Regions from separate parts of the Pseudarthrobacter sp. KH_020_B genome, predicted to be linked through region 1. Evidence: predicted binding sites of a transcription regulator. Region 1 holds the regulator's gene; each other region holds the start of a gene.
The links. The regulator HrcA, encoded in region 1, represses chaperone genes, less so after heat shock. The targets are predictions, from matches to a motif close to TTNGCACTCGNNNNNNNCGAGTGCNAA.

Region 1 (7,276 bases):
ATGCCTGCGGCCACGGAGAAGCAGGTCAGGGCAATCCAGATCAGGGTGGCGATGACGGCGAAGATGTTTCCCACCACCGGAATGAACACCAGGAGGTTGGCCACCAGCGCAGCAATGGTGGGCGGCAGGCTGAAGTTCAGCGCTTCCTTCGATTCCTGGGCGGTAAACGGCCCGCGCTCACGGAAAATCAGGTAGATCAGCAGTGACGGAACACAGCCGAGGATCCCGCCGAAGTGTGCCAGCGTGGCCCACTGGCGGTCTTCGCTGGCCGTCAGCGGCAGCGCATTTGCCGGAACGCCCTGGTACTCGGAACGGCCCTGGCCACCGTGGTCGTCCCGGTGCTCGCGTGCGTTTTGTGCCACGGTTTTCTTCCTTCGAAAGTGCAATGGTGCTGGGTTGGAGAATGCCGGACTGAAGCAACTGCAGCCTCCGCAGTACCAAGAATACTGGTTCTGCCACCAAATGCCGCCGCCAGCAGCCGGACCCGCCTTACGGCACCGTCAGGAAGTCGATGACCTCCTCCACCCTGCCGAGCAGTGATGCTTCCAGGTCCGCGTAGCTGCGGACAGCGCCCAGCAGCTTCTGCCAGCCCAGCCCGATGTCTTCCTTGGTGGAGTGCGGCCAGCCGAACGCTGCCAGGATGCCGGTCTTCCAGTCCTGCCCGCGGGGCACCAACGGCCATTGTTCGATGCCCAGGACAGCGGGGCGGATCGCCTGCCACACGTCAACGTAAGGGTGCCCGACGATCAGGACATTCCCGGCCGCGCCGGGGGAGGCCATCACGGCCGCCGCGATGCGCGACTCTTTCGAGTCCGGCACCAGGTGGTCCACCAGGACCCCCAGCCGGCGGCCCGGGCCGGGACCGAACGCGGCCACCGCCCCCGCCAGGTCATCAATGCCATGCAAAGGCTCGACGACGATGCCCTCCACGCGGAGATCGTCACCCCAGACTTTTTCCACCAGTTCGGCGTCGTGCTTTCCCTCCACCCAGATTCTGCTGGCCTTGGCCACCTGGGCACGCTGGCCGGCCACGCGGACTGAGCCGGACGCGGTCCGGCCGGCAACCACGGGGGCAGCCTGCCGGGGCGCCGGGGCAACGAGCCGGATGGGCTGTCCCTCCAGGAGGAACCCGAAGCCGAGCCGGAAGGACCGGGACTTGCCGCGCCGGTCTTCGAGGGCCACTACATGCATGCCGCCTGACTTCTCCACCAGGGTCACCGCCCCCACCCAGCCTGACTGGGCGTCTTCGAGCACCATGCCGCGTTCCACGGGAACCTCAGGGAGTTCGCTTCTGACGGGCGCGGTGATCTCCTGCGGACCCCAGTTCTGGTACTGCATGGATTGATTCCGCCTTGCCGCTAGTTCCTGGCCCGGAATTTCGCCCGGAGCGGTACCAATGCTAACAACGGGGTGACTCATATTAGACTGTTAGCACTTAGGCATGTCGAGTGCTAACCCTGCAGTGACCACGGATGGAGGTGGAGTATGAGCGAGCCGCGCAAACTCGAAGTACTGCGCGCCATCGTGGAGGACTATGTCCACTCCCGCGAGCCAGTGGGTTCCAAAGCACTCGTGGAACGCCATCACCTCGGCGTGTCCAGTGCCACCATCCGCAATGATATGGCGGCCCTCGAAGACGAAGGCCTGATCACGGCCCCGCACACCAGCGCCGGTCGGATCCCCACAGACAAAGGCTATCGGCTGTTTGTGGACCAGATTTCAGCGGTAAAGCCGCTTTCCCACGCGGAACGGCGTGCAATCCAGTTGCTGCTGGAGGGCGCAGACGATTTGGACGACGTCCTGGACAGGACCGTCAGGATGCTGTCACAGCTGACCAACCAGGTCGCCGTCGTGCAGTATCCTCACCTGAGCCGCGCCACTATCCGCCACATCGAATTTGTCCTGCTCGCGCCCCGGCAGGTCCTGGTGGTCCTCATCGCCACCACCGGCAAAGTCGAACAGCGCGTGATCGACGTCGGCCAGGACCTCGGCGACGACGCCATCGCGGCCTTGCGGACGCATTTCCTCGGTTCCCTTGCGGGCACGTCGCTGAGCCGGCTGACCCCCTCGCTGCCGGGAGTTGTTTCGTCCGTCAGTCCGGGCCAGCGGGCAGCTGCCCAGGCTTTGGCCCACGGGCTGGAAACGCTCGCGCACAACAGCCGCGAGGAACGCATGGTCATGGCCGGAACGGCGAACCTCGCCCGTTCCAATGTGGATTTTCCGCTCAGTATCGGACCGGTCCTGGAAGCCCTCGAGGAGCAGGTTGTCCTGTTGCGCCTCCTGAGCGACATGGCGCAGGATCCGAGGGGCGTGGCAGTCAGTATCGGGCGTGAAAACCCTTACGACGGGCTCGCGGAGGCCTCCGTGGTGGCCACGGGCTACGGACCTGACAGCACTGCCAAGATCGGTGTGCTGGGCCCCACCCGGATGGACTATCCCACCACCATGGCCGCCGTCAGGGCAGTAGCCCGTTACCTTTCAAGAATTCTGGGCCCGTAACAGCACCACGGTCCAGGCACGAAGAGCAGTCCCGGCAGCCCGGCTGGCCGGCAGTACAACAAGGAAGAGATACGAACTTTGAGCAGCCACTACGACGTCCTCGGAGTCTCGCCGGAAGCCACCGGGGAAGAGATCAAGAAGGCCTACCGCAAGCTTGCCCGCACTCTTCACCCGGACGTAAACCCCGGGGACGATGCATCGGACCGCTTCAAGGCCGTGACGCACGCCTATGAGGTACTTTCGGACCCGCAGAAGCGCCGGATCTATGACACCACCGGTAACGAGAACGGCACCGACAACGGGTTCGGCGGTGGCGGGTACTCCGGCCAGGGCTTCGCGTTCCAGGACATTTTCGACACGTTCTTCGGTGCCGGCGGCTCCTCGGGCCCCGCGTCCCGCGTCCGCCGCGGCCAGGACGCGCTGATTAGTGTCCGGATCGAACTCCGCGATGCCGTGTTTGGCGTCAACCGTAAACTCGAAGTGGACACCGCCGTAACCTGCCCCACTTGCAACGGCTCATGCTGCCGGGAAGGCAGCCACCCTGTGCGTTGCGATATCTGCGGCGGCAGCGGCCAGATCCAGCGCGCGGTGCGCTCCATCCTGGGCCAGGTCATGACGGCGGCCCCGTGTGGCAGCTGCGAAGGCTTCGGAACGGTCATCAAGGACCCCTGCAACGAATGCAGCGGACAAGGCCGCATCCGCAGCCGGCGGTCGCTGACCATCAAAGTGCCGGCCGGTGTTGCCACAGGCACCCGGATCCAGCTCTCCGGGCAGGGCGAAGCAGGCCTGGCCGGAGGACCGTCCGGGGACCTCTACGTGGAACTCCGGGTCAACAACGACGCCACCTACGCCCGCGACGGTGACGACCTGCACGCAACGCTGCACATCCCGATGACTGCCGCCGCCCTGGGCACCGAGCTGTCGCTGGAAACGTTTGACGGGCTGCAGGAGATCGACGTCAAGGCGGGGACGCAGTCCGGGGAGATCATCACGCTCCGTGGTCTCGGCGTGACGCACCTGCGCGGTTACGGCCGTGGGGACCTGATGGTCCATCTGCAGGTGGACACGCCTGCCAAACTCGATGCCGCGCAGGAGGATCTCCTGCGGCAGTTGGCGAAGCTGCGGGGCGAGCAGTTCACGGAAGGCAAGCTGGCTGCCAGCGGCGGCGTCTTTGCCAAGCTGCGGGACCGGTTCGGTAACCTATAGCAGTGAGCAATCCCGTTTTCTTCAGCGGTGCCGGGTCGCTGGACGAGCTGGTGCCCGGTGCCCGTTTTGTCCTTCGGGGACCGGAGGCACGCCACGCAGTGACCGTGAAACGGCTCGCTCCCGGAGAGGCGGTGGACATTGCCGACGGCGCCGGAAAGCGGCTGAGCGGAACTGTTGTCTCGGCGTCGCCTGCGGAGCTCACCGTGGAATGCTCCGCCCTCGTTGTGGAGCACCAGCCCGGCATCCGGCTGGTCCTGGTGCAGGCACTGGCCAAGGGGGACCGCGATGAACTGGCCGTGGAAACGGCAACCGAGCTGGGGATCGACGCTGTTGTTCCCTGGCAGTCCGAGCGATCAATTGTCCGCTGGAAGGGTGAGCGCGCGGCCAAGGCCCACGCAAAATGGCAGTCCGTGGTCACTGCCGCCGCCAAGCAGGCACGCCGCGCCTGGATCCCCGAGGTGCGCGCCGCCGTCGAAACGCCGGGCCTTGCGGCAGCCGTGGCGGCGGCGGATCTGGCCGTAATCCTGCACGAAGACGCGGTCCGGCCGCTCCGGTCTGTCCTGGAATCATGGCAGGCCACCCAGGTGGACGCCGGGCCCCTGGAGATTCTGCTCATCGTTGGCCCGGAAGGCGGAATCAGTCCCCGCGAAGTCACCCGGCTTTGCGACGCCGGCGCCGTGACGGCGCTCCTGGGACACCACGTCCTGAGGTCATCCACGGCCGGACCGGCAGCTGTTGTTCTGGCGAGCGACGTACTGGGACGCTGGACAGCCCCGGTATCCTGAGGAGGCCTGCTGCGAAGGCTGCTACCGGACGTTGAAGTTCCGCGTGTCGACATTCAGCTCCTGGCCGCTGCCGGCCGCATCCACCTGCGAAACGCGGAGCTCGTAATCTCCCGAGGACAGGCTGAGGGCAAGCGTGAACACCCCGGACTGGGCCGCTTCGGCAGCTGCAGTGGTCTCCCCGGTCAAATAGGGCGTCTTGTTCCCGTTGGCTTCGGCCCGGAGGATCTGCCAGCGGAGCTTTCCGCCCGGAACGGTGCTGCGGCCGGTGATCTTGACGCTTCCGCCGGCCAGGTCCGTGCCTTCCTGCGGATCGATGATCCACACGGGCGCCACCATGCCGGCAGCCCGGGACATGGGGTCGCCAAGCTGCACGTGGTCGAAGGCGACGTAATCGGTGTGGCTGTCCACCAAGATCCTCACCTGGATCTGCTGGCCGGAATCGATCAGGCCGGAACTCGCAGCCGCTGCAGTAGCGGTAAAGACCAGCTGCTGAATGGCACGGCCGGCCATGTCGGCATCGAGATTGCTGTTAAAGGCATCCTCCGAGACGTCGACGGTGATGACGTTCTTGCCGGAGATGGACGAGGCGAGTTTCTCGGGATTCTGCCAGGGCGTGAAGAAGTCCGGGTCCAGCGGCTTCTCGGACATCATGGCCCGCAGGGCGCGCGTCACGGGATTCTCCTGCTCCGGCACGTCCCGGAATTCCCGGTACAGGAACGCGTTGTTGTTGCTTCGTCCGATCCAGTACACCGGTGCCTTATTCGAAGACTGTGTGGTTTCCAGGGGCGCGCTGGTGGAGGGCGCCATGGGGGAGCCCGTGGCGGCCGGGCCGGCGTTTGCCGTCAGGTTGGGCTCAGGGCTAGGGCCCGCGATACAACCGGTGAGAAGAAGGAATGCTGGCAGTAGACCCAGGAGACGTTGTGGACGGAAACGCGGCGCGGCGCGTTTGGAAGTGAGGGGGGTCGCTGTTTCCGGCACTCTCGTGGCCCTGTCCTTCCTGGCTGTGAAATAGTGAGGCTTGGGCCTCGTGAGCCGGTCCCCGGACGGCTTTGATTTCCAGCATCGCATAGCCACCTCCGCCAAATGGACCGAATCCGGGCCGGCGGCCCAACTGCAACGGGAACGATATGAGCCCGATATGAAGTTGATACCTAATGACGCCAACCGTCCCGCAGCAAGCCGGCGACGGACGGCCTTGCCGGAGACCGCCGGGCGCTGCCGGAAGGTGCCTCCTGGCGTAAGATGGAAGGACTCCGCTGGCTCCATCGTGCTCGGCAATAGCCCCGGTCACGCAGCAGCCGGCGGCACTTAAATTTCGAACTGGAGGAGACCACGGGCCTGCGGGCCAGCACCATGACTGAATCAGCGAACGGAAAGCGCCGGCTCAATACTGACCGCGCCGCCGGAGAATTCCCACATTCCCTTCCCGGTGTCCGGACGGAGGTGGTTCTCTTTGACAACTCCGATCAGATGGTCCAATCGCTCGGCAGCCATGATGAGGCCCTGCGTTACATCGAAGATCAGTTCCCGTCCGTTAACTTCCACGTGCGCGGAAACGAACTGTCCATCAGCGGCCCTGCCACCGAAGTTCCCCGCATCATGCGGCTGCTGCATGAAGTGCGCGGCCTCGTTGCCCGTGGAACAGTCATCAGCCCCGCGGTGTTGCGGCAGCTCGTCTCCTTGCTTCGCAGCCAGTCATTGCAGAACCCTGTGGACGTCCTCACCCATGACATCCTCTCCAGCCGGGGGAAGACCATCCGGCCCAAGACCCTGAACCAGAAGAACTACGTGGACGCGATTGACGCGAACACGGTGATCTTCGGGATTGGCCCTGCAGGCACGGGTAAGACGTTCCTCGCGATGGCCAAGGCTGTCCAGGCGCTGCAGCAGAAGGAAGTCAGCCGCATCATCCTGACCAGGCCGGCAGTCGAGGCCGGCGAACGGCTGGGATTCCTGCCGGGCACCCTGAGCGACAAGATCGATCCCTACCTGCGCCCGCTGTACGACGCGCTGCACGACATGATGGACCCCGAGTCCATCCCGCGCCTGATGGCTGCGGGGACCATTGAAGTGGCGCCGCTGGCTTACATGCGTGGGCGCACGCTCAATGACGCCTTCATCATCCTGGACGAAGCGCAGAACACCACACCGGAACAGATGAAGATGTTCCTCACGCGTTTGGGCTTCGGGTCCAAAATGGTGGTCACCGGAGACGTCACCCAGGTGGACCTGCCCTTCGGCACCCGGTCAGGGCTGCGGATCGTGGAAGAGATCCTGCAGGGAATCGAGGACGTGAACTTCACCATCCTGGACGACACGGACGTGGTCCGCCACCGGCTTGTGGGTGACATCGTGCGTGCCTACAGTCTCTGGGATGATGCCCAGCGGAACAAAGTAAAACACTCGGTAAGCCGGGAAAAGCGGGGGGAAAACGCGTGAGCATAGAGGTCAACAACGAATCCGGCATCCAGGTGGATGAAGCGGAGCTCGTGGCGCTGTCCCGGTACGTTTTCGAGCAGCTGTACATCCACCCGCAGGCGGAACTCTCCATTCTCCTGGTGGATGAACCCGCCATGGAAAAGCTCCACATCGAGCTTATGGACGAGCCAGGATCCACAGACGTGCTCTCGGTCCCCATGGACGAACTGACTCCCGGCACGCCGGACCGGCCCACTCCGCAAGGGATGCTGGGTGATATCGCCGTGTGCCCCCAGGTGGCGCAGGTGCAGGCCGTGAACGCCGGGCACTCCCTGCAGGATGAGATGCTGCTGCTGACCACCCACGGG
Region 2 (7,276 bases), 790 kb from region 1:
CGACCGCCTGCACTTCTGGCTCTATCCGGTCACCCTCGGGCAGGGCAAACGCCTCTTCGACGCCGGGACTATCCCCGCGTCCTTCCGTCTCGCCGAGCCGGCCCGCACCTTCCCGAAGGGGTCCGTGTCGCTGGTCTACGAGCGCGCGGGCGAGGTCGAGACGCAGGACATGACGGGCGCGTAGGGCACAAAAAACCGGCCCAGCTGAAGCTGGACCGGTTTTTTGTGCTGACTTTCAGCGAGCGTCAGGTCAGTGGCTGTGGCCTGCGTGCTCGTCTTCGGTTGCGGGCTTCTCCACGACGAGGGTCTCGGTGGTGAGAACCAGCGCAGCGATGGACGCCGCGTTGCGCAGGGCTGCTCGGGTGACCTTGACCGGGTCGATGACACCGGCGGCGATCAGGTCCTCGTACTGGCCCGTCTTGGCGTTGAAGCCGTTGTTGGTTTCGAGGTCGGCAACCTTGGCGGTGACAACGTAGCCGTCGAAACCGGCGTTCTGGGCGATCCAGCGAAGCGGCTGGACCAGCGCGCGGCGGACGATGCCCACAGCAGCGGCGGCGTCGCCTTCGAGGGCCTTGACTGCAGGATCCTCGTCGAGGGCCTTCAGGGCGTGGATCAGTGCGGAACCGCCACCGGCCACGATGCCCTCTTCGAGGGCGGCGCGGGTGGAGGACACTGCATCTTCGATGCGGTGCTTCTTTTCCTTCAGTTCAACTTCGGTGGCGGCGCCGACCTTGATGACACCGATGCCGCCGGCCAGCTTGGCCAGGCGCTCCTGAAGCTTTTCCCTGTCCCAGTCGGAGTCGGTGCGGGTCAGCTCGGCGCGCAGCTGGGAAACCCGGGCTGCGACGTCTTCTGCGGAACCGGCGCCGTCAACGATGGTGGTGTTGTCCTTGGTGACCGTGATGCGGCGGGCGGTACCCAGCACCTCAAGGCCAACGGAGTCCAGGCTGAGGCCCAGTTCCGCGGAGACAACCTGCGCACCGGTGAGGGTGGCGATGTCCTGGAGCATGGCCTTGCGGCGGTCGCCGAAGCCCGGAGCCTTGACGGCAACCACGTTCAGGGTGCCGCGGATGCGGTTGACGATCAGCGTGGACAGGGCCTCGCCCTCAACGTCTTCGGCAATGATGAAGAGCGGCTTGGAGCTCTGCAGCGCCTTCTCCAGCAGCGGCAGGAAATCCTGCACGGAGGAGATCTTGCCCTGGTTGATCAGGATGAGGGCGTCCTCGAGGACGGCTTCCTGGCGTTCGGTGTCGGTCACGAAGTACGGGGACAGGTAGCCCTTGTCGAACTGCATGCCTTCGGTGAGGACCAGCTCGGTCTGCGTGGTGGAGGACTCCTCGATGGTGATCACACCATCCTTGCCGACCTTGCCGAACGCCTCGGCGAGGAGCTCGCCGATTTCGTCGCTCTGGGCCGAGATTGCTGCCACGCTGGCAACCTGGGTGCCTTCAACCGGGCGTGCGTTCTCGAGCAGGCGCGCTGCAATGGCTTCTACGGAAACCTCGATGCCGCGCTTGATCTGGCCCGGAGCGGCGCCAGCCGCAACGTTGCGCAGGCCTTCCTTGACCAGGGCCTGGGCGAGCACGGTGGCCGTGGTGGTGCCGTCGCCGGCAACATCGTTGGTCTTGGTGGCTACTTCCTTGGCCAGCTGCGCGCCGAGGTTCTCGTACGGGTCATCCAGCTCAATTTCGCGGGCAATGGTGACGCCGTCGTTGGTGATGGTGGGTGCCCCCCACTTTTTGTCGAGCACGACGTTGCGGCCGCGCGGGCCGAGCGTCACCTTGACAGTGTTGGCGAGCTTATCGATGCCGGCTTCAAGCGACCGGCGTGCAGCGTCGTTAAACGCAAGCTGCTTTGCCATGGTTTTGTCCTTTCAAGACAGAACCCCGCGCAGCTGACCAGCGGAATGCATGATCAGCAGCACGGGGATCCAAAGAGTTACTTTACGACGATCGCCAGAACGTCGCGGGCGGACAGCACGAGGTACTCGTTGCCACCGGTCTTGACTTCGGTTCCACCGTACTTGGAGTAGATAACAACGTCGCCAACGGCTACGTCGACAGGTACGCGGTTGCCGTCTTCGAAGCGGCCGGGGCCGACTGCAACAACTTCGCCTTCCTGCGGCTTCTCCTGTGCGGAGTCCGGGATAACCAGGCCGGAAGCCGTGGTCTGCTCGGCTTCGAGCGGGCGGACAACAATACGATCCTCAAGAGGCTTAATAGAGACCGACACTCGGACCTCTCCTTCTACGTCAGCGAAATTTGTGGACAGTTGAACTGCTTCGCCGTGGCTGGCAAACCGTCGTCGCGGTGCCGGCAGCAGCCTGGCTGGCAGCTCGTCATGTATTAGCACCCTCCTAGGGAGAGTGCTAATGATGACTCTATGTACTGGTTAGCACTCGGTCAAGGCGAGTGCCAGAATTATGTCTCCGGCGAACAGCGGCTAACAGCCATTACCGTCCGGTGAGGTCTTCGAGATCGACGTCCTCGTCGCCGTCGTCTTCTTCACTGACGGTGCCACGCCGCAGGTACAGCACCACGGCACCGCCGATGGCGGCCAGCAGCGAGACCACCAGCAGGATGATGCCGCCTACGCGTGCCCCGGCGTAGAGGCCGCGGATGTCGCGTGCCTCGTCCGTGGCGTCCTGGATGTCCTTGCCGCCCACGGAGTACACAGTGGCGTTGAACGTGTCCAGGAAGAAGATGATCACGAGCAGCGCGACGCAGACCACGGCCACTGCGGATCCTGCAATCAGCGCGGGGCGGGCGACCTTCACCAGGTCCGGTTTGTTGGCTTGGGGTGGTCCGGACGGCTGGGTGCCTGCGCTGTCTTCCATGCCTTCAACCCTAGCGGGAACTGGCCGAGGGGCCACCTCCACTAGGCTTGAACGCATGGCTCAAGCACCGCAGGACCAGATCGCCCCACTGCTCACGAGCGAAGGCTGGGAGCTGCTGGCGTCCCTGGGCCCGTACAGCGAGGACAAGGCCTTTGAGCTCAACGCATCCCTCCGCAAGGCCGGGCACTCCCCCGCACTGGTCTCCGCCGTCCTCACCCAGTCCCGGCTGCGCACCAGGGCCGAGCTGAAGTTCGGCGAGTTCGCCCGGAGCATGCTGTTCACGCAGGCCGGGCTGGAACAGGCCACCCGGCTCACCGTTGCCGCCAGGCATGCCGAGCGCTTTGCGCAGGCCGGCGTCCGCCACGTGGCCGACCTCGGGTGCGGCCTCGCCGCGGACTCGCTGGCCCTCGCGTCGATGGACATCACGGTCACGGCAGTGGAAATGGACGAAACCACGGCTGCCTGCGCCACGGTCAACCTGATCCCCTTCCCCAACGCCACCGTGGTGCATTCGGACGCCACCACCGTCCCTCTGGAAGGGGTCGACGGCGTCTGGCTGGATCCCGCCCGACGGGTCACCTCCACCTCCGGTACCAAGAGGATCTGGGATCCTGAGGCGTTTTCGCCGCCGCTGTCCTTTGTGGAATCGCTCGCTGCCACCGGGCGTGCCGTTGGAGTCAAAATGGGCCCCGGCATGCCGCACGAGTCAGTTCCCGCCGGCTGCGAGGCGCAGTGGGTGTCTGTGGGCGGCGACGTCACCGAGGTGGCCCTGTGGTTCAACTCCGTACGCCGGCCCGGAATCCGCCGGGCGGCCCTGCTGCTTGGCCCGCAGGGTGCTGCCGAGCTGACCAGCGCTGAAGACTTCGACGGCGGCCCGGCCGCGCCGGTGGGACCGGCGGCGGGCTACCTGTACGAACCCGATGGTGCGGTGATCCGCGCTGGCCTGGTGGCCGACGTCGCGCTTGAACTGGGCGGGCACCTGCTGGACGAGCACATCGCCTACATCTGCGCTCCGGAACTGGTGGACACGCCGTTTGCCCGGGCCTACAAGGTCCTGGAAGTGATGCCGTACAACGTCAAGGCGCTCAAGGCCTGGGTGAAGGAGAACGGCATCACGGTGCTGGACATCAAAAAGCGCGGCATGTCGGTCACCCCGGAGGAACTGCGCAAACAGCTGTTCGCCAGAAGCAAGAGCGCCAGCAAGAACACCGGGAAGAAGGCCGGGCAAAAAACAGCCACCCTGGTCCTGACCCGCATTGGGGAGGACCGGGTGGCCATCTCGGTGGAACCCGTCTAAACGTTGTCTTACTGGGCGCGCATAAAGTCCTCGGCTGCCCGGACCTGCTCGTCCGTGGGCCGGACGCCGGTGTAGAGCACAAACTGCTCGAGCGCCTGGATGGTGGCCACCTCGGCGCCCGTAATGACCTGTTTCCCGGCGGCGCGGGCCGCCTTGATCAGCGGCGTCTCCGCAGGCAGCGCCACGACGTCGAACACCACGTTTGCTGCCGCGATCGCATCTTCCGGGAAGGACAATGAGTCCACTTCCGGGCCGCCCTGCATACCGATGGGGGTGACGTTGATGATCAGGTCCGCCGTGCCGCCGTCGAGCGTTGCCCGCCACTGGAACCCGTACTGCTCAGCGAGCGCCCGGCCGGTGTCTTCGTTCCGGGCGATGACGGTGACGTCCGTGAATCCGGCGTCGCGCAGGGCCGCGACGGTGGCCTTCGCCATGCCGCCGGCGCCCTGGACCAGCACCGAGTAGTCGGTAGGCACGGCGTTGCCGGCGAGGAGCTGCTCGATCGCCGTGTAGTCGGTGTTGTAGGCCTTGAGGTGCCCGTCGGTGTTCACGATCGTGTTGACCGAATCGATGGCTTTGGCGGAGGGATCCAGCTCGTCCACGAGGGCCATCACGTCCTCCTTGTACGGCATGGACACCGCGCAGCCGCGGATTCCCAGGCCCCTGACGCCGGCGATCGCCTGGGCAAGGTCGGTGGGGGCGAACGCCTTGTAGATCCAGTTCAGGTCCAGCTGATCGTAGAGGTGGTTGTGGAACCGGGTCCCGTTGTTACTGGGCCGGGCCGACAGCGAAATACACAGGGTCATGTCTTTATTCAGAATGGGCACCCGACCATTAAACCCGCGCCGGTCCCAACTGACTGACAGATAACGCACTGAAATGCGCGAATGACGACGTTAAGTGCGAGTCAGTTGGGCTATTTACGGGCATCCGGTCCCGGCTGGATAGCTTCCGACGGCGGCGGGCAGCTTTCCCGGGGCGGCCGCCTTGCCTGCCAGCACGGCAACGAGGGCGTCGAAGGCACCCGGCGTGCGGCCGTAGAGCGCAATCTTCACCGGCGCGCTGGAGTCCTGCAGCGGCCATGGCGCATCCAGGGCCACGGCGATGTCGCCTCCGACCGGCAGGCCGGCGTAGCCGATGAGGCTGACCAACGGGCCCGCCCCTGTGCCGAGCCCGGCCTTTGCTGCGGCAGCCTCGAACCGGGCCCTGTCCTGCGCTGATCCGCCGGCAATCCGGACGCTTCCCTGGACGATGGGTGCACCGCAGTGTCCGGACAGCACGGTGACTGCGGCCGCGGAGACCCGCGCCGAGATGGCGCCGCCGCTGCCGGGGGCGGCGCTGGACGGCGAGGCAGTACGGCCGCGCCAGGTCAGCATGGTGGCCACGCGGATAGCTGCTTCGTCCAGGCGTGCCGCGGGCAGCGTTCCGGCCGCCACAGCGCTCACGATGGCTGCGTGGGCCTGCGCCACGTCCGTAGGCATCAGGAGCAGGTCCGCACCGGCAGCGAGCGCGGCCGTTGTTGCCGAGCCGCCCGGGTATTGCTGCTGGACTGCCCCCATGTTGAGGGCATCGGTCACGGCCACACCTTTGAAGCCCATGCCGCGCAGCGCAGCATACGTGGGGCCGGACAACGACGCCGGGACACCCGGTTCCAGGGCCGGTACGGCGATGTGCCCGGTCATGACCATGGGCACACCGGCGGCGACGGCTGCCCGGAACGGCTTCCAGTCCCGGGCCTCGAGCTCCGCGATGCCCGCGCGCTGCACCGGGAGGTCGTGGTGCGAGTCAACGGTGACGGAGCCGTGGCCCGGAAAATGCTTGACGGCGGGAAGGACGCCGGCCTCCTGCATGCCCCGCGAAAACGCCACCGCCAGCGCTCCCGCTGCGTCCGGGTTGCCGGACATTGCCCGGGCACCGATGGTGGGATCGGCGGGGCCGATGGTCACATCCGCATCGGGTGCGAAGTCCACGGTGAAGCCCAGCGACGCGATCTCCGCGGCCAGGGCGCGGCCGGCTTCCTTGGCGAGCGGCACATTGCCGGCGGCCCCGTAGCTCAGGGCCGTTGGCCATTCCGTCAGGGGGGCACCGAGCCGGGCCACAATCCCACCCTCCTGATCCACGCCGATGAGCCCGGGCCAGGGCCTGCCGTCGGCCTTCGCAGCCTGTGCCAGCCGGGCGTTGACCGCCGCCATGGCAGCGGGATCCGCCTGACCGCGCGCGTCGAGCGGGATGTTATCGCCCATGATGATGGACCCGGCCAGATGGAGGCGTTTAATGGTGGCGGCCTGGGCATCGGCGTCGGTACCGGCGTAGACGGGCATCAGCACCTGGCCGGCCTTCTCCTCGACCGACATCGCCGCCACGGCGGCCGCGGCAGCATCCTGGTCCCGCTGTTCGGGGCCCCAGCCCAGCGGCCGCAGCCCGGGGTCAGGTGAGGGAGAAGCGGACGCAGGTGCCGTCGTCGGACGCTCTGATTCCGGCGTTGAGGCGGGCACAGAGCCGGAAGGCGCCGGGGCGGTGGCGGGAACCGCTGTGCAGGCAGTCATGGCGGCCACGGCAGCGGCCGCAATAAGGAGGGTGGTTTTGTGAATACTGTCACGGGTCCACAGGAGCAAGGCCATCAAGTCGATGCTACCCCTGCATTAGACTGGAATGCGGCGCGTGCCCGGGGATATCTGAACAGTTAGGGGAACGCATGAAGATTGATTTCGCTTCATCGAAGCAATCAACTCTTGGTGTGGAATGGGAGCTGGCCCTGGTGGACGGCCAGACCGGCGAACTGGCATCGGTGGCCAACGAAGTACTCAGCGGCGTCGTTGCCAAGCACCCCGAACTCAACGAAGACGACGAGCACCCGCACATCAAGCAGGAACTCCTGCTCAACACCGTGGAACTGGTCACCGGCATCTGCGAGACTGTCGCCGAAGCCAAGGAAGACCTCAGCCGGTCCCTGGCCGCCGTCCGCGAAATCACCGATCCGATGGGCGTGGAGGTTTTCTGCGCCGGTAGCCACCCGTTCAGCCCGCCGCAGCTCCAGCCTGTGACGGACAAGGCCCGGTACGCCAAGCTCATCGACCGGACGCAGTGGTGGGGCCGGCAGATGGTCATTTACGGCGTGCATGTCCACGTGGGCCTGGACCGCC
Region 3 (7,276 bases), 1.6 Mb from region 1:
GGCGGCAAGCTCGGCAAAGCCAACGGCCTCCGCCGGGTCCGCCGTCAGTTCGAACAGCGCGTCAGAATCAAACACGCTCCCATTCTCGCAGGGTTACCGGCCGCTGCAGCCGGGGCGCAAATGACAATGATGTTATTCACGCCGTAACATGGGAGGAGACTTTCTACTCAACCAGCGAAGGGATGTGCCGTGGCGGAGCCTGCTCGGGAACATATGCCGGAGCCGGAGGAGCGCGGCACTTTGCTAGCGGATTTTGCGCTCCGCGACTCCCCATTAAGCGAGCGCGACCAGCAGATGCTGGCATTGGAGCGGCAATGGTGGAAGTACGCGGGGGCCAAGGAACAGGCCATCAGGGAGCTGTTCGATCTGTCCGCGACCCACTACTACCAGCTGCTCAACGCCCTCATCGACACCGAGGCTGCACTGGCCCACGACCCCATGCTGGTGAAGAGATTGCGTAGACTACGTACGTCGCGTCACCGGGCACGCACTGCACGACGCCTGGGTTCCGACGCCTGACCACGCTCGTGCTGAGCCATCAGCAGCAATCAACAAGGACGTCTCCCCACCATGACCAAATACGCTCGGGATGAATTCGATAAGGTTCCGGAGTCCGCCTCGCGGCAGGGCGTCCACCGTGCGGCCTCGGCGCCTGCCCGCCGCAAGCTGTGGCCCATCCTCGCGGTGGGGATTGTGGCATTGGCCATCGGAGTGGTGTCCTTCCTGATCCTTCCCAAGCTCGGGTTCACCCAGGCCGGCAGTGAAGCCTCCACCAGCCTGGAATCACCCGCGGCGCCCGAGGCAAGCGCGGCACCGTCGGCCACCACCGAATCTTCCGCGGACCCGGAGCCCTCTGCGAGCGCCGACGCCGAGCCCAGCGCTTCGCCCAGCAACATTCCCTCCGCGGTTGGGCTGGACAAGACCCAGGGCGTGGCCATCTACAACGCCGCCGGTACGGCCGGGCTCGCCGGACGCATCAGCTCGATGGTCCAGGCCGATGGCTGGACGCTGGGCCAGGTGGGGAACTGGGGCGGCGCACCGCAGCAGACATCCGCAATCTTCTATGCAGGACCGGCGCAGAAAGCCAACGCCGAAGCAGTCTCCGAACTCCTAAGCATCCCTACCCTGGTGGAGAGCCAGGAGTTCCAGGTTCCGCTGGTTGTTGTCCTGGGCCCGGACTACCGGTGACACTTCGGCGGTTACGCCTGAATAACTTTTGGGCACCGGAGCGGCCGTGTGGCTCGGCCCGCCGGTTGGCTTGTCGCTAGAGTGATTTCAGGCTTCGGTCCGTAACAAGCGGCACACTTCCGCCGGGGACCGACGGCACGACGGAAAGAGTGGACATCATGGCATTGGGAACGGTTAAGTGGTTCAACGCCGAAAAGGGCTACGGCTTTATTACGGTGGACGGCTCCGGGGACGATGTCTTTGTGCACTGGTCAGCCATTGAGGGCGAGGGCTACCGGGCCCTGGATGAGGGACAGCGCGTCGAGCTTGAAGTCGGCGAAGGCGAGAAAGGCCCGCAGGCAGAAAACGTCCGGCCCGCGCAGTGACCTCCCGCAGTTTGCGTTCAATAATCCTCCGCTCAGCTACAGGCACGGCACTCCTGGTGGCACTGGCCGGCTGTGTCGGAGCCGGCGGCAACGCCCGCGTTGAATCCGCTGAAGCATCCGGTGACGGCACGCTGCGGATCGGGCTGATCCAGGACAGCACAGGGGAGCAGGCCTTCCTCAACGACTCGCAGCTCGCCGCGGCCCAGCTTGCCATCAAGGAGATCAATGCGGCCGGCGGTCACAAGGGCAGGCCCGTCGATCTGGTGGTCGGCGACGGTGATGGAACGGATGCCCAGGCCAGGAATCTGGCCTCAGCCAAGGTTGATGCGGTCATTGGACCCACGGATTCGAGTCACGCGGCCGCCGCCATCGACGTCCTCTCGGCTGGCCGCGTCCCGCTCGTCTCGCCGGCCAACTCCGCTGCCGGCCTGTCCCGCTACAAGAGCGGCGGCTATTACTTCAGGACGGCGGCGGCGGACGTTGCCCAGGCCTCGGTGCTGGTGAAACTCGCCAAGGACGGCGGCGCAAAGAGCCTTGCCGTGGTCCATCAGGAGAGCGCCTACGGCAAGGACGTAGCTGCCGCGGTGGCCGGCGCTGCCAAGAACGCAGGCCTGGAGACTGTCTCCACCACCGCATTCAAGCCCGGCGCCGCCGGGAACGCCGCCGCCGCTGCCAAGGCCGCCACGCCTGACGCAGTGGTGCTGATCGCCAGGGACGACGCCCAGGGCGCCATCGCAGAACTCAATAACGCGGGACTTTCGGGCAAGCGCATCATCCTGAGCGACGGTGCCTTCGCCCAGTACGGTTCGGGGCTGGGATCCAAGGCCCTCGACGGCGCGCGTGCAGTGGTGCCTGGTGTGCTGCCGTCCGCGGACTTCCAAGCCCGCCTTGTGTCGGTCAACCCAGCATTGAAAGACCTTTCGTTCGCCGCGGAGACCTACGACGCCGTGAACCTCGCGGTCCTGGCGGCAGCGAAGGCTGACGACGATGCCGGCCGCTCCATCGCCGCGAACCTGATCGCCGTGTCCGGCGGGACAGCTCGCAGTCAGCCCGGCGCGCAGGCCACTGGCCCGGCCACCAAGCCGTGCCTGTCCTACCCCGACTGCCTCGCGGCCCTGAAGACCGGAGCGGACATTAATTACGACGGCGAATCGGGGCCGGTTGCCTTCGATTCCAACGGTGACATCACCACGGCCAACTACATGGTGTTCACCTACGGCGCAGACAACAGGGCAGTGCTCAGCGGCCGTGAGGCGGCAGGGCGGGCCACCGGCTGATCGCCGGTGGCGAACGGGCTGCCCTGACAAGGCGATTTGCGGGACCTTTCGCTTGCACTCTCACCTAGGGAGTGCTAATTATTGACTTAGCACTCCTACGTACCGACTGCTAAAGCAACGTCCGGTTTATCCGGCAGCGGAGCTTGGCGGCGGTCGTGGAGCGAGAGAAATACCTAGCTGGAGTGAGATCCCCAGCCGCGGCATACAGAGGCCGCCGGTGAAGGATCGTCCGTCGCGGGCACTGCAGTGAGGTTCATTCTTAACGACTGTCCCGAAAGGACTACTGCCGTTATGGCCAAGATCATTGCATTTGATGAAGAGGCACGCCGCGGTCTTGAGCGGGGCCTGAACATCCTCGCCGACGCCGTCAAGGTCACCCTCGGCCCGCGTGGACGCAACGTCGTCCTCGAAAAGAAGTGGGGCGCCCCCACGATCACCAACGATGGTGTTTCCATCGCCAAGGAGATCGAGCTGGACGACCCTTACGAAAAGATCGGCGCCGAGCTGGTCAAGGAAGTTGCCAAGAAGACGGATGACGTCGCGGGCGACGGCACCACCACGGCTACCGTGCTGGCCCAGGCCCTCGTCAAGGAAGGCCTGCGCAACGTTGCGGCCGGCGCTGACCCGCTGTCCCTCAAGCGCGGCATCGAGAAGGCTGTAGCGGCCGTCACGGTTGAACTGCTGGCCTCCGCCAAGGAAATCGAAACCAAGGAAGAGATTGCGGCTACGGCTTCCATCTCCGCCGGTGACGACGAAATCGGCGCCCTGATCGCTGAAGCCCTGGACAAGGTGGGCAAAGAAGGCGTTATCACCGTCGAGGAGTCCAACACCTTCGGCCTGGAGCTCGAGCTCACCGAAGGCATGCGCTTCGACAAGGGCTACATCTCGGCCTACTTCGTCACCGACACCGATCGCCAGGAAACGGTCCTTGAGGATCCCTACATCCTGATCGTCAACTCCAAGATCTCCAACGTCAAGGAACTGGTTGCTGTCCTGGAAAAGGTCATGCAGTCCAGCAAGCCGCTGCTGATCATTGCCGAGGACATCGAGGGCGAGGCCCTGGCCACCCTGATCGTCAACAAGATCCGTGGCACGTTCAAGAGTGTTGCCGTCAAGGCTCCGGGCTTCGGCGACCGCCGCAAGGCCCAGCTGGCCGACATCGCTGTCCTCACCGGTGGCCAGGTCATCGCCGAGGAAGTCGGACTCAAGCTGGAGACCGCCGGACTGGAACTCCTGGGACGCGCCCGCAAGGTTGTTGTCACCAAGGACGAGACCACCATCGTTGAAGGTGCCGGCGACGCCGACCAGATCGCTGGCCGCGTTTCCCAGATCCGTGCCGAGATCGAAAACTCCGATTCGGACTACGACCGCGAGAAGCTGCAGGAACGCCTGGCCAAGCTGGCCGGCGGCGTTGCAGTCATCAAGGCCGGTGCCGCAACCGAAGTTGAGCTCAAGGAACGCAAGCACCGCATTGAGGACGCTGTCCGCAACGCGAAGGCTGCTGTTGAAGAAGGCATCGTCGCCGGTGGCGGCGTTGCACTGATCCAGGCCGGCGCCAAGGCGTTCGCCAACCTGCAGCTCCAGGGTGACGAAGCAACGGGCGCCAACATCGTCCGCGTTGCCATCGACGCCCCGCTGAAGCAGATCGCCTTCAACGCCGGCCTCGAGCCTGGCGTTGTTGTCGACAAGGTCCGCGGCCTGCCTGCAGGCCACGGCCTGAACGCAGCAACCGGCGAGTACGTCGACCTGCTTGCTGCCGGCATCAACGACCCCGTCAAGGTAACCCGCTCTGCCCTGCAGAACGCGGCTTCCATTGCCGGACTGTTCCTCACCACCGAGGCCGTTGTGGCCGACAAGCCGGAGAAGCACGCTCCGGCCATGGGCGGCGGCGACGACATGGGCGGCATGGGCGGCTTCTAGTCCCCAGCGCCCGGAATACGTTCCGCGCAAACCAAAATGCGGCCCCCTCCACTGGAGGGGGCCGCTTTTTTGTTTTTGCCTGGCTCCGTTACTTGCGGGCCGTGGCCAGCATTCCTTCGACTTCCTTCTTGAACGCTTCGGCCGCCGCCTGCGGAGTCATCCGGTCGTAGAGGACTTCATCGGTGAACCGTTTGATGACGTTCTGGACGCTGCCGGCACCCACCGGCGGGACGGGAGGCGCGTCGGCGATATCCGGAGCGATGTCCTTCAGGAAGGCCACCACGGTGGTGTCTGCCGGCTTGAGGTCCGGGGTGATGCCCTCGACGATCTCCGAGTTGCTGGGCACTCCGCGGTCTGTCATAAGGATGGCGCCCGCCGCGGGGCTGTTGGCCAGGTAGTCGATAAAGGTTGCGGCTGCCTCCGGGTGCTTGGACCGTGACGACGCAGACCAGAACATGGTGGGCTTGTAGTACATGCCGTTAGCCGCAGACTTCCCGCCGGTGCTGGGGGCGCGGAGCATCTTGATACTGCTGCCCGTGGTGGTTTCCAGCGATCCCAACTGGTTGGTCCACCACCAGGCCATGCCTACCCGGTTGGTGCCGAACAGGCTCTCCTCAAGGCCTGCGCCGGAGTCTTCGGTGGCCACCGTGGCAGGCGGGCTTGCCTGGGAGTCACGCTGTTCCTTCAGCCGCTCCCAGAACGAAGCGGCCGTAGCGGTGTCGAAATCCAGTTTTCCGTCCTGGGAGTAGAGGTTCTCGCCGTGCTGCCGAAGCCAGATAATGAGGTCAGCCTCGTTGCTGCCATAGGCTGCGCCGTAGCTCTTCCCGTTACCGGCCGCGCTGAGTTTCGCGGCGGTGTCCATGAAGTCGTCCCAGGTCCACGTGGTGTCGTCGGGGACGGGAACGTTGGCAGCCTCGAAGACCTTGGTGTTCGCCATGATGACGTACGCGTTCTTCCCGGTGCTCAACCCGTACTGTGCGTCGTCGTATTGGCCAGACGCCAGTGATTCCTTGTCCAGCTTGGAGGTGTCGATCCCGCCCTGTTTGGACAGGTCCAGCAGCGCCCCGCGGCCACCGTATTCGGCGATGTATTTCTGGTCCATCTGGATGACATCCGGTGCGTCATTGGCGGCGGTCGTGGTGGCCAGTTTGTCCCAGTAGCTGGCCCATTCGCCCGGCTCGGATTCGATCTTGATGTTGGGATGTTCCGCCTCGAACGCGTCGATGACTCGCTCTGTTTGGGCGTTCAGGTACTCATTGCCCCACCAGGCGAACCGCAGCGTGACTTCGTCATTTTCGCTGGAGCCTGCGGGTGCGCCGCAGCCTGTGGCAAGCAGTGAAACAGCGACGGCGACTGCGCCGAACTGTAATCTCCTGCGGCTGATGGCCCGAATCTTCATTGATGTGCCTTCCTCAAAAGGGTGGAGGTCCACCCCGCGCGTGTCCCCGTGACGGCGTCGGTGCCGGTGGGGAAGCCTCGACTGAGAAAGCGCTTTCCCGGTCAGGATTCCGATTCTTCCGCGCTTCGACTTCGGCGTCAAGACTTTTCGGTAAGCGGTTTCCCAAAGGCTGGCTGAACCGGTTGTCGGCGCCATCTGGCAGGATGGTTCCGTGACAATTACTGCAGCGGCCGACGGTTCGGCTTTAGGAAATCCCGGCCCGGCCGGTTGGGCCTGGTATGTAAACGACGACTGTTGGCGCGCTGGGGGATGGCCGCACGGCACCAACAACCAGGGCGAGCTGATGGCCGTCCTGGACCTGTTCCGCGCCACGGCCCACGTCCCGGAGGAGGACCTGAGGGTCCTGTGCGACAGCCAGTACGTGATCAACTCCATCACCAAATGGATGCCGGGCTGGAAGCGCAAGGGCTGGCGCAAGGCCGACGGCAAGCCCGTCCTGAACGTGGAGCTGCTCAAGGAAATCGACCGGGAAATCGCCGGCCGGAAATACACCTTCGAGTGGGTCAAGGGCCACGCAGGCCACGACCTCAATGAGGCCGCCGATGTCCGTGCGCGTGACGCCGCCACCGCGTACCAGCAGGGTGTGGCTGCCCGTTCCGGCCCAGGATTCGCAGGAGCCCCGGCAGCAGGCGCCCCGGTCGCGGTCAGCCCTGTGGCGGTCAGCCCCGCGGCCGCCAGCACAGCCGGCGGTGCTCGCTCAGACGGTCAGGGCTCGTACGGCCAGGACCTCTTCAACCAAGGCCCCTACGACGAGCCGGACCTCTTCAGCGAACTGGAGAGCGACTCCTTCGCCCCGTCGGAGTCCGCCGGGGCTGAGGCCAGCCCCGAAGCGATCGTCGAGGCCCTCGAACGTGAATTGTCGGGCCCGGACATCCGTGGCGACATCGGCCGCATCGGCGTCCTCCTGCACCCTGATTTTATGGAGATCGGAACCTCGGGCAGGGTATGGACCCGTGACGCCACGATGATGGCGCTGGAAGAGGAACCGGGCCAGCACACTGAACTGGAGATCCTGGGTGCGGACCGCATCGGGACCAGCGCGATCCTGCTGACGTGCCGTAGCTACT

Region 2: the regulator HrcA is predicted to act here: its motif matches at 2,392-2,418, upstream of groES (co-chaperone GroES).
Region 3: the regulator HrcA is predicted to act here: its motif matches at 2,917-2,943, upstream of groL (chaperonin GroEL).

The regions. Positions count from the first base shown of each region.
Region 1 is NZ_CM174506.1:2,537,290-2,544,565, reverse strand. It holds gene AC3IT0_RS11660 (DUF4870 domain-containing protein) at 1-362, opposite strand, end outside; gene AC3IT0_RS11655 (DUF3097 domain-containing protein) at 490-1,338, opposite strand; gene hrcA (heat-inducible transcriptional repressor HrcA) at 1,486-2,499, shown strand; gene dnaJ (molecular chaperone DnaJ) at 2,578-3,705, shown strand; gene AC3IT0_RS11640 (16S rRNA (uracil(1498)-N(3))-methyltransferase) at 3,708-4,490, shown strand; gene AC3IT0_RS11635 (GerMN domain-containing protein) at 4,512-5,297, opposite strand; gene AC3IT0_RS11630 (PhoH family protein) at 5,844-6,929, shown strand; gene ybeY (rRNA maturation RNase YbeY) at 6,926-7,276, shown strand, end outside.
Region 2 is NZ_CM174506.1:3,328,945-3,336,220, forward strand. It holds gene AC3IT0_RS15320 (dihydrofolate reductase family protein) at 1-184, shown strand, start outside; gene groL (chaperonin GroEL) at 251-1,861, opposite strand; gene groES (co-chaperone GroES) at 1,939-2,232, opposite strand; gene AC3IT0_RS15335 (hypothetical protein) at 2,453-2,836, opposite strand; gene AC3IT0_RS15340 (class I SAM-dependent methyltransferase) at 2,892-4,133, shown strand; gene AC3IT0_RS15345 (shikimate 5-dehydrogenase) at 4,142-4,939, opposite strand; gene AC3IT0_RS15350 (glycoside hydrolase family 3 N-terminal domain-containing protein) at 5,054-6,487, opposite strand; gene AC3IT0_RS15355 (glutamate--cysteine ligase) at 6,829-7,276, shown strand, end outside.
Region 3 is NZ_CM174506.1:931,272-938,547, forward strand. It holds gene AC3IT0_RS04455 (uracil-DNA glycosylase) at 1-75, opposite strand, end outside; gene AC3IT0_RS04460 (DUF3263 domain-containing protein) at 190-519, shown strand; gene AC3IT0_RS04465 (LytR C-terminal domain-containing protein) at 571-1,188, shown strand; gene AC3IT0_RS04470 (cold-shock protein) at 1,347-1,553, shown strand; gene AC3IT0_RS04475 (ABC transporter substrate-binding protein) at 1,550-2,830, shown strand; gene groL (chaperonin GroEL) at 3,122-4,750, shown strand; gene AC3IT0_RS04485 (ABC transporter substrate-binding protein) at 4,839-6,149, opposite strand; gene AC3IT0_RS04490 (RNase H family protein) at 6,361-7,276, shown strand, end outside.